2 regions of the Ruegeria sp. CDSB136 genome follow, and region 2 is predicted to be linked to the other one. Evidence: riboswitches for the same ligand, from Rfam matches in the RefSeq annotation. Region 2 holds a riboswitch; the other holds the start of a gene.
The links. A riboswitch is a leader RNA that binds a small molecule or an ion and turns the genes downstream of it on or off. The one in region 2 is predicted to bind thiamine pyrophosphate.

Region 1: linked by a shared signal. The riboswitch ahead of thiB (thiamine ABC transporter substrate binding subunit) and the one ahead of thiD (bifunctional hydroxymethylpyrimidine kinase/phosphomethylpyrimidine kinase) in region 2 are both predicted to bind thiamine pyrophosphate.

What each region holds. Positions count from the first base shown of each region.
Region 1 covers NZ_JBXWOP010000021.1:14,053-18,261, forward strand. The annotation lists gene AC2FIR_RS19885 (thiamine/thiamine pyrophosphate ABC transporter permease ThiP) at 1-1,496, opposite strand, end outside; gene thiB (thiamine ABC transporter substrate binding subunit) at 1,472-2,452, opposite strand; TPP riboswitch at 2,485-2,589, opposite strand; gene AC2FIR_RS19895 (LysR family transcriptional regulator) at 2,675-3,565, opposite strand; gene AC2FIR_RS19900 (trimethylamine methyltransferase family protein) at 3,681-4,209, shown strand, end outside.
Region 2 covers NZ_JBXWOP010000014.1:83,465-87,673, reverse strand. The annotation lists gene AC2FIR_RS15595 (thiazole synthase) at 1-466, opposite strand, end outside; gene thiS (sulfur carrier protein ThiS) at 468-662, opposite strand; gene AC2FIR_RS15585 (FAD-dependent oxidoreductase) at 646-1,623, opposite strand; gene thiD (bifunctional hydroxymethylpyrimidine kinase/phosphomethylpyrimidine kinase) at 1,620-2,423, opposite strand; TPP riboswitch at 2,469-2,575, opposite strand; gene dnaJ (molecular chaperone DnaJ) at 2,836-3,981, opposite strand; gene dnaK (molecular chaperone DnaK) at 4,056-4,209, opposite strand, start outside.

The sequences.
Region 1 (4,209 bases), on a different contig from region 2:
ATCGAAAGCGCCAGCAGCAACAGGGCGCCACCGGCCGCTGCCTCCATCTGATAGGCTCCCATCAGCCGGTAAACCTGAAGCGGAAGCGTAGCAATTTGTGCATCGGCAAATAGCGCGATGACCCCCAGATCCCCCATGGACAGTGCCGCCGCCAGACCCGCGGCAAATCCGATTTGCGGTCGCAGGCGGGGCAGCAGAATGCGTGTCACAAAACTCCATCTGCTCATATCCAGTGACAGTGCCAGACGACCGTATTGCGCAACAACCTCGCGCGTCGATGGAACAAGTATCCTCAGGGCAAAGGGCAACGCCATGACGGCATTCACCAGAGCCGTTACAGGCAGGGCCAGAACAGTAGGGTTGGCAAGTGGGCGGATCAGGATGAACAGCCCGGTGCCGATGACCAGAGGTGACGCTGCCAATCCAAGAATACCGCAGAGTTCGACGATCCCGTATCGCCCGGTTGCAACCGTCATCGCCATCGGCAAGGCCAGAAGCAGCAGAACGACGGTGCTGGCTGCCGCGACCAAAACGGATATCAAGGCCGCCCGGTACACCAGCACCGATATCTCGAACACTCCCGAAAGTCCGGAGATCACGACCGAGGTCAACGGCAGCAGGAGAAAGACCGCCGCTGCGCTGATCCAGAAGGCATCAAACGCCCGCGTCCCTTCATCCCAGCGTCGGATGGAACGATCCAGCCCGGCACCAAACCCGTCACCCCTGGAGAACCTGAGCGCTGCCAGGGCCGCAGTCGCGGTCAGAACCAGCTGCACCCCGGACAGAAGCGCGGCGCGACCCAAGTTGAAATCATAGGTAAAGGCCTGGTAAATCGCGAGTTCTATCGTGGTCGCGCGTGGTCCACCACCCAAAGTCAGGGCAACTGCAAAACTGGTCAGGCAAATGGCAAAAACAACGGCCAGAACACCGGGCAGGATACGCGCCAGCATAGGCATTTCGATCAGCCGGAACATGGCCCATCCGTTGCAACCCAACTGGGCGGCCAATCGAAACCTTTCGGACGGAATCTCCTGCCACCCCTGCAAGATCAGACGCGTGGCCAAGGGGAGATTGAAAAAGACATGCGCCAGAACCACGCCATGCAGCCCGTAGATACGGATCGGCGGTAGCCCAAAAACCGCTAGAACGTCTGAAATCCAGCCCGCTCGGCCGAAAACCTGCAGCAAGCCGATGATGGCGACAATGACCGGCAAAATGAACGGCGCCCCCAGCAGCGCGATCAGAACCGCCCGCCCGCGAAAACGCCGCCGGGCCAGCGCGCGGGCGACAGGAACGGCAAGCCCTGCACTGAAAATGGCGGACAACACCGCCTGAACCAGCGTGAACCGAAGGGCTGACCAATCGGCCGGTCCGAACCCACTTGCGGAGTCGGCGCGCAGGGCAACTGCGGCGAACGTACCAAGAATAAGCACGGCAATCAGTGTCGCCGCGCCAATACCCGGCGTCGGATTTACTGGCTGAGCGCGCCCAGCCATTCCGCCAACGCCTCGTCCCGCACGGCTGCCGCCTGATCAGAATCCAGCAGCAAAGATTTTTCCGGTACGGTCAGTGTATCAAACCCTTCGGGCAGGCCCGCCGCAGGCGTTACCGCCGGATACATCCAGTTGGTTGTCGGAATGATCTGCTGAAAAGCGTCCGAAACCATGAACTGCAAAAACTGGTCCGCCAGTTCAGGCTGATTGGTTCCGGCCAGTTTCCCGGCTACTTCGACCTGCATATAGTGACCTTCGTCAAATGCCGCCGCCGCCTTGCTTGCATCTTCTTCAGCGATCAGGTGATAGGCAGGTGATGTGGTGTAACTGAGAACCATGTCAGCCTCACCCTCAAGAAACAGTCCATACGCCTCGGACCAGCCCTTGGTGACGGTCACGATATTATCAGCCAGTCCTGCCCAGATTTCGGGGGCTTCGTCACCATAGGCGGCTTTGACCCACAGCAACAGGCCAAGCCCTGGTGTGGATGAACGCGGATCCTGAATGATGATTTTGGTATCACCGTCGGCCAGCTCACGGAAATTGGCCGGTGCTGCTGCGTCGGCATTATGGACAAACGCGAAATACCCCCAGTCGTAAGGCGCGAATACGTCATCGTTCCATTCTACGGGCAAAGTGTATTCGGCGCTGACCGAACTGGGCGCAAACAGGCCGGTTTCCTTTGCTGCCGCAATCAGGTTTGTGTCCAGACCCAAGACGACGTCTGCATCCGAGTTTTCACCTTCCAGACGGATGCGCGACAACAGGGCGGCACCGTCTTCCACTCCAACAAGGTTCAGTTCGCAGTCGCAGACCGCTTCGAATGCTTCCTTGACCTGCGGACCCGGACCCCAATCCGAGACGAAGCTGTCATAAGTAAAAACGGTCAGCTGAGGTTTGTCGGCGGCGATAGCCGAAGTCGCGCTCAGAATTCCCGCAGCAATCAGCAGATGTTTCATGTCATCCTCCATTGCGGCGAGAGGGCAAGGGTGGATGAAACCGTCACCTTTCCCTCCGCCGGTTCTAGCCGGTTCAGGTTCAACGGGTTCGCTATGGGCGTCTCAGCGCGGCATTCCGCGCACCCCGAGGTGAGGCCGTGATTAGGGTGATGTCGAAACAATTTCAACCAAATTCGCCCTTCACGCTTCACTGGCATGAAGGATGCTTCTCAACTGGCGGGATCAGGGCAGATCAGCCTGCGAGCCCAGGCTTTGAACCTGCAGCCATTCAATCGCGGCCCGGGTCTCGCGTCGCGATCGGCCAAGTCCTGTGCTCTCGACGAAGTAACCATGAGTGGGTGTTATTTTTTCATCAAACAGACGCACGACGCGACCTTCGGCCAGATCCTGATCGATCAAGGGCAGCCAGCCGACAATCGCGCCCTGCCCTTCTGCGGCACCCCGCAGCAGAACATTGGCATCTTCAAAGATCGGACCACGCAAAGGGCCATCAACCGGGACATTCATCGCCCGGAACCAGTCGAGCCAACCCCAGTGGTTCCTTTGATGCAACAGCGGACAGTGCAACAGGTCTTGGGGCTCATTCACCGGGCCGTGCTTCATGACAAATGCCTCCGACGCTATGGCAACGGGGGCAAGCTCGATCAGCTTGATCGCATTTTCGGGCATCTCGGCCATTCGTTCCCAGCGGATCACGATGTCGATGTTTGCCCTGTTCAGCGTGCCGGGTTGATAAGAAGGAACCACCTCCAGCTCGATCTCGGGGTGGTCGTCCCAAAAATCACCGATCCGGGGCATCAGCCAGCGGGCAGTGAAAATCGGCCCCGCAGCAAGTCGGACCACCTTGCGGGAGCTGCGGCGAACCGAACGCACCGCGTCATTCAGAACTTCAAATGCCTGAGCCGTTGCTGCCGCCAGACGCTTGCCATCTTCCGTCAACGCGACCTCGCGCCCGGCCCGTTCAAACAGCTTGACACCCAGCTGCTCTTCCAGCCCTCGAATGTGATGGCTGATCGCCGTGGGTGTGACTGACAGTTTCTCGGCCGCAATTCGAAAACTGCCCTGGCGGGCGGCTGCATCGAAGGCGCGAAGGGCGGGAAGAGAGGCGGTCACGAATTTCCCTAATGTAAGTTTTACTCATCAATTGCTGAGAAAACGGCTTTTGTAAACAAGCCCTATGGCTGTGTAGGCTGACTTTGAATGAAGCTGAGCTCATGACAATAGGCCGATGTCTACGCGCCGGCGCGGTCGCAAGGACCGTCTGACACAAGATAACAGCGACGAGGCCAGCCCTGCGGTATGGCCGGGTGTGGTTGGCGGGTGCCTGAAACCGCTGTCCCCTAATGAAGTCGCTCAGACCGAGGAAGCCGCATTACTGCTGCTTGAGACTCTCGGACTAAGTCAGCCGACCCCATCCATGGTCGACAAAGTAACGGCAGCGGGCGGGACGCTGGGCGATGACGGACGATTGTTGTTTCCGCGCGCCCTTGTGCGCAAGTCGATCAAGCAGGCAAGGCGGAACTTTGTCCTTTGCGGGCAGGTTCCTGAAAACGATCTGCGGATAGAAGGCACGCGGGTCCATATGTCCACCGGCGGCGCCGCGCCGGGTGTCTTCGACATCGATACGGGCCACTACCGCCCTTCAACCCTGACCGACCTGTATGATGCCGCCCGACTGGTCGACAGGATGGAGAACATCCATCATTTCAGCCGTCCGGTCGTTGCGCGCGACGTTGACCCTGCTGCGGCAATGGACC
Region 2 (4,209 bases):
CGATGGGCGCGCCCCACGGCATCAGAACCTCGCAACCCGCCTGCAACAGGCGTTCGCCGACGATCAGATCGTCCGTTGTGTAGGGAAAGACCTGAAATCCATCTTCCGTCAGGATGCGGGCGGCTTCGACCAGTTGAAACACATCCGGTTGCAGGCTGTCGGTATGACCGATCAGTTCCAGCTTGATCCAATTGGTCTGAAAAACCTCGCGCGCCATCTGGGCGGTTGTCACAGCCTCTTTCACCGTGTGGCATCCGGCGGTGTTGGGCAGGACAATGACACCCAGGTCGCGGATCATCCGCCAAAAGCTCTGCCCGGCCCCACCCGCGCCTTCACGGCGCAGGGATACCGTGGCAACACCGGCCCCGCTGAGGCGAAACGCGTGTTCCAGAATGGCCGGACTGGGATACTGCGCCGTGCCCAGCATCAGCGGATTGGGCAGTTCTGTGCCGTAAAAGGTCTTCACGTCAGCCCCCCTGCATCGGGGCGACAACTTCGACCCGGTCACCATCTTCGAGTTTTAGTGCCAGTCGAAGGCTTGAAGGGACGAACTGTTCATTCACAGCGGTAGCTACGCAGCCCGAGAATCCACATTCCGCCAGCAAATCTGACAGGGTTTCTGCGCGGCTTTCGCGCGCCTCGCCATTAAGCACGATCTTCATCGACCATCTCCGAATGTTTGTTTTCCAGCGCCAGATCGGCGACGCCCTGTGCCAACGCGGGCGCAAGCAAGTAGCCATGGCGATACAGGCCATTGGCATAGATCGTTCGACCCAACCGGCGGATGCGAGGCAGGTTGTCGAGAAAAGCGGGGCGAAGATCGACACCGATTTCCAGGATCTCAGCCTCACCAAAGGCCGGGTTCAGCGCATAAGCCGCACTGAGAAGCTCCAACATCGAGCGGGCAGTAATCCGGCCGCTGTCCTCGGATTCGATCATCGTTGCGCCCAGCATGTAGACCCCGTCACCCCGCGGGACGACATAAAGCGGCATGCGCGGGTGCAGCAGTCGCACAGGGCGAGAGAGCGTGACATCCGGGCAGCGGATCACTAGCATCTCGCCTTTGACGCCACGCAGATCATGCAAGATCTCACGCGCGTGCAACCCCCGGCAATCGATCGCATTCTCCAACCGGGAAGGGGCCAGTTTACGGTGAAAGGGCACACCTCTGTCCCTGAGGTGACTGTAGAGGTCCCGCAACGCTTGCCGGGGATCAAGATGGGCCTCTGCCCGGAAGAAGAGACCGTTACCGAAATTGCTCATGTCAGGCTCTAAATTGGAGATTTTTCCACCTCCGATTTCTGAATACCCATCCGTTCGGCGTGCAAAGCGGCGCAGATCCGGTAGGTCGCGCGAATCCGCAACAACCAGCGTTCCGCAACGATGCACCTGCGTTCTGGCGGCCCACCAGTCAATCGCTGTTTGTCCAAGCCGCAGAACCGGCTCCTCGGCATTTTCGTATTCACACCAGGGGGCAAGCATGCCACCCGCCCACCAGGAACAGCCATGTGGACCCGGCGCACCTGCCGGGTCGAATATCTGCACGTCAGCGCCGCGCGATACCAGCTCGGTGGCAACAGTCAGACCGGCTACTCCGGCACCTATGACCGACCAGACAGTCATGCGGGCCAATGCTGATGAAAATGATGAACTGGCCCATGCCCGCGACCGATGTCCAGATCATCGGACCGGGCTATCGCGCCTTGCAGATAGCTGTGCGCATCTGCAACGGCCGTCATCAGCGGTTTTCCCAGCGCCAGCCCGGCAGCAATTGACGCAGACAATGTGCAGCCAGTGCCATGCGTGTTTTTGGTATTTCGGCGCGGTGCCGTGAACTCTGCCACCAAGCCCGAAGCGTCGATCAAGAGATCACGGCAAATGTCGCCGGATCCATGCCCGCCCTTCATCAGAACGGAACCTGCGCCCATGTCACACAAGGCAAGCCCCTGTTTTACCATCTGATCCGGCGTCTCCGCAGCCGGGCAATCCAGAAGGCGTCCGGCCTCGGGCAAGTTCGGCGTCAATAGCGTGGCTATGGGCACGAGCACCGCCCGTAATGTCTCAACCGAGTCTTCCGTCAACAGGGCATCGCCGGATTTGGCGATCATCACAGGGTCCAGAACGATGGGACCACGAAACGCTGCAAGGCTGTTTGCAACACATCGGATGATCTCCGGTGTCGCCAACATGCCAATCTTGACGGCGCTCACGCTCAGATCAGACAGAACGGCATCGATCTGTGCGGCGACAGTATTCAGCGGGATCCCGTGAACGGCGGTAACGGCCCGTGTGTTTTGCGCGGTCACGGCGGTGATCACGCTGGCACAATAAACCCCCAAGGCAGACATTGCCTTGATGTCAGCCTGAATTCCGGCCCCACCGCCACTGTCCGAGCCTGCAATTGTCAGCGCAATAGGCGTCATATCGTTGCTCCATCAAAATTGGGCAACGCGCGCATGGAAAACGTCTGACAATCTGAGACCGTTCCCTACGCCGGTATTGCCCGGATCAGGTTCGATGGGTTAGCGCATTAACGCCTCTCAGCCCTTCGATCAGGGCACCCCAACGGTTGCCCGGACAATCACAGGCACATCAGAAAAATACAAGACTGAATTTGATCTGTTTTATGGCCACCCTGATCCCTTGGGTAAGGCCAAAAGTATTTGCGAGGCTCTGCCTCGCGCTCCGGGATATTTTTGGCCAGATGAAGGAAAGATCCCTTGTTCATCTGGCTCCAAATATCCCGGGGGAGGCGCCCAAAGGGCGGCGGGGGCAGCGCCCCCTACAAAAAAAGCCGCCCGAAACCGGGCGGCTTTGATTGGGAATGCGGTTCCCTTAGCTTTTCATGCCATCCCAGAAGGACTTGACCGACGAGAAAAAGCTTTTTGATTCCGGGTGGTTGTCCTCTCCCAGATCGTCAAACTCACGCAGCAGTTCTTTCTGGCGACTGGTCAGGTTGACCGGTGTTTCCACAGCCAGTTCGATGAACATGTCACCCACGCCAGCGCCACGCAGGGCGGGCATTCCCTTGCCACGCAAACGCATCTGGCGGCCCGACTGGCTACCTGCCGGGATCTGCACCCGGCCACGACCGCCATCGATGGTGGGCACTTCGATCGAACCACCCAGAGCGGCCTTGGCCATGCTGACCGGCACGCGGCAATAGAGGTTTATGCTGTCGCGCTCAAACAGCTTGTGATCGGACACTTCGACAAAGATATACAAATCGCCCGGGGGGCCACCACGCATTCCGGCCTCACCCTCACCCGCCAGACGGATGCGGGTTCCGGTTTCGACACCGGCTGGAATATTGACGGACAGCGCCCGTTCTTTTTCCACCCGACCCGCGCCGCCGCAGGATTTGCAGGGATTCTTGATGATCTGACCCAATCCCGAGCAGGTCGGACAGGTGCGTTCAACGGTGAAAAAGCCCTGTTGCGCGCGGACCTTGCCCATACCCGAACAGGTCGGGCAGGTGGTCGGTTCAACGCCGCTTTCAGCGCCCGATCCATCACAGGCCGAACAGGCCACGGCAGCGGGCACGTTGATGGTTTTTTGCAGGCCCGCAAACGCCTCTTCCAGCGAGACGCGCAGGTTGTAACGCAGGTCGGAACCGCGCGCTGCACGACGGCCACCGCCACCGCGCTGGCCACCCATGAAATCGCCGAACAGGTCGTCGAACACGTCTGAAAACGCGCTGGAGAAATCGCCCTGACCAAAGCCACCGCCGGGTCGGCCGCCGCCACCCAAGCCGTTTTCAAAGGCGGCATGGCCAAAACGGTCATAGGCAGCCTTGCGTTCTGCGTCTTTCAGAACGTCATAGGCTTCGTTCGCTTCCTTGAACTGCGCCTCGGCTTCCGGGTTGTCCTTGTTGCGGTCGGGATGCAACTCTTTGGCTTTCCTGCGAAAACCTTTCTTGATCTCGTCCGCCGATGCACCCTTGGACACGCCGAGTACATCGTAATAGTCGCGTTTTGACATCAGTGTTTCCTTCTGCCTCAACGTAAACGGGCCGGCCCGGTATCCGGACCGGCCCGAATTGGCCCGGTTACCCGTTAGTTACGCTTGTCGTCGTCCAGATCTTCGAACTCGGCGTCGACAATATCGTCATCACCCGGAGCGGCGTCCGCAGCTGCCGGTTCATCCTCGGCCTCTTCGGACTGCGCCTTGTAGATGGCCTCGCCCAGTTTCATGGCCGCTTCGGTGACG